Linked DNA regions of Prolixibacter sp. NT017. The protein of the gene in region 2 binds, or shares a complex with, the protein of the main gene of each other region. Links are inferred from orthologs where the notes say so. Each region holds a gene or a part of one and is shown on either strand. Other genes may lie near its edges. The genes, in order: mnmE and mnmG.

The links.
Region 1: the proteins of mnmG (region 2) and mnmE are in contact, whole or in part, in a solved structure (PDB 9HIP), measured with the Escherichia coli proteins. The link is inferred for Prolixibacter sp. NT017 from one-to-one orthologs.

Annotation. Positions count from the first base shown.
Region 1 is NZ_BLAV01000001.1:1,761,417-1,764,601, reverse strand. The notes cover bases 95-2,948. They hold mnmE (tRNA uridine-5-carboxymethylaminomethyl(34) synthesis GTPase MnmE), read left to right. Parts: upstream 95-748; coding sequence 749-2,149; downstream 2,150-2,948. Other genes in these bases: GJU87_RS21430 (transposase), read right to left, coding at 2,879-2,948. Also shown: arsB (ACR3 family arsenite efflux transporter), read left to right, coding at 1-6; more of GJU87_RS21430, read right to left, coding at 2,949-3,082. UniProt on the Escherichia coli protein: Exhibits a very high intrinsic GTPase hydrolysis rate. Involved in the addition of a carboxymethylaminomethyl (cmnm) group at the wobble position (U34) of certain tRNAs, forming tRNA-cmnm(5)s(2)U34.
Region 2 is NZ_BLAV01000001.1:4,386,399-4,389,635, forward strand. The notes cover bases 332-3,237. They hold mnmG (tRNA uridine-5-carboxymethylaminomethyl(34) synthesis enzyme MnmG), read right to left. Parts: upstream 2,775-3,237; coding sequence 888-2,774; downstream 332-887. Other genes in these bases: GJU87_RS18265 (adenine phosphoribosyltransferase), read right to left, coding at 332-820; ybeY (rRNA maturation RNase YbeY), read right to left, coding at 2,781-3,209; GJU87_RS18280 (ATP-binding protein), read right to left, coding at 3,212-3,237. Outside these bases: excinuclease ABC subunit UvrC, read right to left, coding at 1-277; more of GJU87_RS18265, read right to left, coding at 287-331. UniProt on the Escherichia coli protein: NAD-binding protein involved in the addition of a carboxymethylaminomethyl (cmnm) group at the wobble position (U34) of certain tRNAs, forming tRNA-cmnm(5)s(2)U34.

The DNA.
Region 1 (3,185 bases), 2.6 Mb from region 2 along the record:
TACTGATAAGATAATCTGAAGGCAATTGGTCCGATAGTAGAAATACCGGTGATGATTGCATTGGTGAATGTGGCCTTCCGGCTGAAGAAGGTGTATTTTGTGAGATAGCGAGTAGTTGTTTACAAGGGACAGTACGATAATATTGGGGATAAGGATTACGCTAATTTTTGCTAATTACACGAAACGAAGTTCGAGGAAGTCAATTGCTTCGATGTTGTGTACAAGCAGGCCTGAAGGGCCGCAAGCTCATAGCCCGGGGCAAGGAGGCACGACGCCGCCCCGGGTAACGATACCCCGGTAAACAGCGGCGCACGTTCTATTGTGGATCGGAATGGTGACGCTCTTGCGCCGCACACGCCGGCGTTGCTATGAAATGCCAAAAGCCCTTTCATGCTCTGAATTCGGGAGGGACAGCGCAGCCTGAAACCGGGTTAATGCGCGGCCACGATGTATCGTGGCCCTACCAGGTCGGCATCCATTTTGAATGGTTTAGCTCACCCTCTATTCAGATAATGCCTTTGTGAACTTTGTGCTTTCTTTGTGTTCCTTGTGGTTTATTTTTTTTACCACAAAGGACACAAGGCTTTACCGCCAGGAACACAAAGACGACGCATACATCGAAGCCGAACAACAGGAACAAGAGTAACCATAGGAACAACAGTAACCGCGCAGCGTAACATGTAAGCGTCTTTCGTCTCATGTCTTCAGAATTTGTATCTTTGTTCCCCTTAAAAAGGAGACCAGAAAGATGATCGATCAATCAACCATATGCGCCATTTCCACCCCACCGGGCGTGGGTGGCATCGCGGTAATCCGCCTTTCAGGACAAAAGGCCGTCGCCATTACCGAGGAAGTTTTTATATCCCCTAATCAAGAGAAAAAACTGGCCGACCAACCAGCCAACACCCTTCATTTCGGCACCATCCGCACCGGCGAGAAGATTATCGACGAGGTGGTGGTGAGTTTGTTCCGCGCTCCTCATTCCTTTACAGGAGAAGATGTGGTAGAAATCTCGTGTCACGGCTCGCAATACATACAGCAAGCTATTCTCGAACTGTTGCTCTCGAAAGGAGCACGCATGGCCGGTCCGGGGGAGTTTACCCAACGGGCTTTCTTGAATGGCAAAATGGACCTCTCCCAGGCCGAAGCCGTGGCCGACCTGATTGCTTCCACGTCTGCCGCTTCGCATAAACTGGCATTGAACCAAATGCGCGGAGGCTTCTCACAGGAACTCATCAAACTGCGTGGTGAATTGCTCAGCTTTGTCTCCCTCATCGAGCTGGAGCTTGATTTTAGCGAGGAAGATGTGGAATTTGCCGACCGTACCCAATTGCTCGAACTGGCTACCCGCATCGAGGAAATGATTGGCAAGCTGGCCGACTCATTCAAGCTGGGAAATGTCATCAAGAACGGCATTCCGGTCACCATCGCCGGCGAGACCAACGTGGGGAAATCGACCCTGCTGAATGCCCTGTTGAATGACGAACGCGCCATCGTATCCGAGATTGAAGGAACCACCCGCGACGTCATCGAGGATATCATCAACATCCGCGGTGTCAGTTTCCGGTTCATCGATACGGCCGGCATCCGGACCACCGCCGATAAAATCGAGAGTATGGGTATCGAGCGGACGTACCAGAAGATCAAACAGGCTAGCATTGTATTACTACTGCTTGACCTGACCCGCGAGCCGGAAAAATACCTGCAAAACCTGGAAGATGTGCGCCAGCATATCAGTCAACAGAACCTGATTATCGTCGGTAACAAAGCTGACCAGGTAGATGAGGGCGTTGTCCGAAAGATGCTAATGGACATTACCCTGGCCGATAATGAAGATATGGTCTTCATCTCCGCCAAGATGGGCCATAACATCGATAGTCTGAAGAGTCTGCTGCTCGAAACAGTCAATCTGGCGAAACTCAACAATGAAGAAGATGTGATTGTCACCAATGCGCGTCACTATGAAGCGCTCACCCAGGCCCGCGAATCCATTCAGCGCGTATTGGATGGCATCGAAAATGGTATTACCGGCGACTTCCTCTCGCAGGATATCCGTGAATGCATGCATTACTTGGGCCTCATCACCGGTGAGATTAGCACGGACGAGGTGCTGGGGAATATTTTCCGGAATTTTTGTATCGGTAAATAAAGGCAGTTTCAAGTGTTAAGTATTAAGAAAGACGCAAGACGGTAGATGCGAGACATGAGAGTGAACCTTAGACCTCTTAATTACTCACTACACATTATTCATTATTAATTGTTTCAAGTTGCGCCTGAAGGTTACTGTGGTTGCTACTGTTCCTGTTGTTTCTTTGCCTTTGCGCCAACGGTGCAAAAGCACCAGGGCAGGGCAACGCCCTGTTGCCGGGTAATGCGCAGATGGCCCAAGCCCTGAAAGGGCGGTAACCCGAATAACAACCCGGTTATTAGCCAATCATCCTTCTAACATTTATTTCTAATGAGCGACGGCGTTATTACGGTCGAAACAATCTTCCCATTTCAATCCAGGCTGGTGCGCGACCGTATTCACCTTACCACATTTTTGTTCCCATAGCGGCGCTATGGGCTTTTGCTCTCAGGCCGTTGGCCTTTCACGGATTCCGGGTACCTTCTTTTTTGCGCCAACGGTGCAAAAGCATTAGGGCAGGGCAACGCCCTGTTGCCGGGAATGCGCGTATGGCCTAAGCCCTGAAGGGGCGTAAGCAATTCAATCCCACATATATCGTTCGTCGTAATCAACACCATATTTTTTGAGGAAGGCCCGCAGCTCCTCCTGAAAGGTTTTCATTTTGTGATGTTCCTTTTGGTTGTTGATGTACTCTACAACCTTCTCTATTTCGGTGGGATTGACAGAGAAAACTCCGTAGCCATGTTGCCATTAAAAATGACGATAGTGTCCTCCTTTTGTCTTTATCCATTTCGAGGATTCTTTTTTCAATTGCTCAATCAGGTTGGCCTGGGTTATCTTTCGCGATAACGTACACAGGATATGAATATGATCATCGGTTCCTCCTACCCTAACAGGATTGCAATCCAAACCTTTGCAAATTCCTCCAAGGTATTCGAAAAGGGCGGATTGAATATTTTCACCGATCGTTTTCTCCCGGTTTTTAGTGCTAAAGGCGATGTGTAATACACCTTCGATAATGATTGTGGCATGGTGGCGTTTGTTTGGTTATTTGGCT
Region 2 (3,237 bases):
GGTATTTTTTGATAAGATTATTTTCGAGAAGAAGTGCATCTTCTTCTGTCTCGACCACCACATGTTGAATATCGGCAATCTTCCGAACCAGAATTTCAGTCTTCCGGTTATCGTGACGTTTGGTAAAATAGGAGGAAACCCGCTTTTTGAGGTTTTTGGCTTTACCTACATAAATGATCTTTCCATCGGAGTTGAAATACTGATAAACCCCGGGAGATTCGGGAAGGACCCGAACCAATTCTTTTAATCGTTCGTTCCGCAGGTTTTCCTCACTCATATTCTCTTCTTAAAAATGAATCAATGACCAAACCGGTACTTGCTCATCAATTTTCTCCCGTCCTTTCAGGAAATCCAACTCTACAAAAAAGTTGACGAAAATTTTCTTCACACCAAATTTACGGACCAGGTCGATTGTTGCACCAACGGTCCCTCCGGTAGCCAACAAATCGTCATGAATTAAAACCACATCTTCAGACGAAAGTGCGTCGGTGTGCATTTCCAATGTGTCCGTTCCATATTCTAATTCGTAAGATTGCTTATAGGTTTCGGCCGGCAATTTTCCCGGTTTACGGACAGGTACAAAACCGGCATTTAATTCATACGCCAGAGCAGTTCCCAAAATAAATCCGCGAGACTCCACTCCCACAATTCGGGTGATACCTAAATCGCGATAATGATTTGCCGTTTCCTTCACAATAAACTGCATTAGCTCGGGCTGCTTAAATGCGGTGGTAACATCTTTAAATTGAATTCCCGGCTTTGGAAAGTCGGGAATATTCCGGATAGATGCTTGTACAACATCCAAATTAATCTTTGTCATTTTAACTGTTTAAATATAGGAAAATCAATAAGTCTACAATATTTACTCTAATGTTCCACGTGGAACATTACCGTCCGAGAAGAACTAAAAGTACATTTATATCACTAGGCGAAACGCCGGAAATCCGACTGGCTTGTCCGATAGTGTCGGGTTGAATTCTATCCAATTTTTGCCGCGCTTCTGTGGACAATGACTCTAAGGAGAGGTAATTAAATTTACCGGCGATGTTGATATTCTCGAGCCGATTCAATTTATCAGCGATTCCTTTCTCCCTTTCGATGTATCCAGAATACTTCATCAGAATTTCAGCTGATTCGAGAATTTCTTCTCTCCTATCTTCCGGAAGTGAATCATATAATTTCTTCAAACCACGAACCGTACTTAATAAATCAAAAATCCTAAGTTGTGGACGAAGAACCAAATTAAACAGTTTTGTTCCCTGTTTAAGTGGTGCGGTATTTTTGTCTTCCAAAAGTTCATTGATGTATTGCGGCTTCACCGAATATTCTTTACAGAAATTAATCACTTTATCACGCAAGGATATTTTCTCCTGCAACAGAGCGTAACGCTCCTCGTCTACCAAACCTAGGTGATACCCTTTTTCCGTAAGACGAATATCAGCATCGTCCTGACGAAGCAGAATCCGATATTCCGCCCGACTGGTAAACATCCGATAGGGTTCGTCTACGCCTTTGGTAACCAAATCGTCGATGAGTACGCCAATGTATGACTCGTTACGACCCAGCGTGAAGGGTTCCTTCTCGTTTATCTTAAGATGAGCATTAATTCCAGCAATTATACCTTGCGCAGCTGCTTCTTCATATCCCGTCGTTCCATTTATTTGACCGGCAAAATACAGGTTTGAAACCATCTTCGTCTCCAGAGTATGATGAAGCTGAGTAGGATCGAAATAATCATACTCAATGGCATAACCAGGCCGAAGTACACGGGCATTCTCCAAACCTTCCACTTTGTGGATAGCTTTGATCTGAACATCCCAGGGAAGAGATGAAGAAAATCCGTTGAGATAATACTCGATGGTTGTCTCTCCTTCCGGTTCCAGGAACAACTGATGTTTCTCCTTGTCGGCAAATGTCACCAATTTGGTTTCGATACTCGGACAGTACCGCGGACCGAGCCCTTCAATACTACCATCGAACAGCGGTGAAAACTTAAAGCCGGTAGAAAGCTCTTCGTGAACCTCCTTATTCGTATAAGTAATAAAACAACTTTTTTGCTTTAATGCCCGGTTATCTGAACCAGGCAAATAGCTGAATTTCCCGTACGACTCATCTCCGGGTTGCTCCTGCAATTTGGAGAAATCGATAGAACGACCATCAATACGAACCGGCGTACCAGTTTTCATACGGCCAACTTTGAACCCAAAATCAAACAGCTGTGCAGACATCCCTTTTGAGGAAGGTTCGGAAATTCTTCCGCCTTCAATTTTCGTTTTTCCGAAATGCATTAGACCATTCAAAAAAGTACCATTCGTCAAAACAACTGCTTTTCCAAAAAACTCAACGCCCAATTCAGTCCGCACTCCGCACACACGATCTCCTTCGAAAATGAGGTCTTTTACCATTCCTTGCCAGAAATCGACGTTCGGAATACTCTCTAAAACGGATCTCCAATTCTCTGAGAATCGCATCCTGTCGCACTGAGCCCTTGGACTCCACATTGCAGGCCCTTTAGAACGGTTTAACATTCTGAACTGAATTGTGCTCCGATCGGTAACAATTCCCATGTAGCCGCCGATAGCATCTATCTCTCTAACAATCTGCCCTTTGGCAATACCACCAACGGCTGGATTACAGCTCATCTGTGCAATCTTATTCAGGTCCATGGTTACCAATAAAACCTTCGAACCCAAATTTGCTGCTGCTGCTGCAGCCTCACTACCGGAATGACCGGCTCCCACTACTATCACATCATATTTTGGCAGCATATTCATTTTTCTTTACTTTTCAATATTATGATAATCTGAAATACACGCGTCTTCTTGCTGCGTCATTATTTCTTGGTCATTCTCATTTTTATCATTGAATCCTATTAAATGCAAAATACCATGAGCGAGAACCCGAAGTAATTCCTCATCATAAGAAACATTAAACTCAGTAGCATTATCGGCAACTCTTTCGGTGCTGATGAACACATCACCCGACACTGTATCACCCGCTGTATAATCAAACGTAATAATATCGGTCAGGTAATCGTGACTTAAGTATTGCCGATTCACATCCAACAGATACGAATCACTGCAGAAAATGTAACTAAGCTCACCTATTTCTTTTTTATGCTTATTTGCTACAAAAACAAGCCATTTTTTAACGCGTTCGGTATCGAGATGGGGTAATTCCACATCCTCGTTGTAAAACTCAATATTCACGACTAAATACGGATTAACAATTTGACGA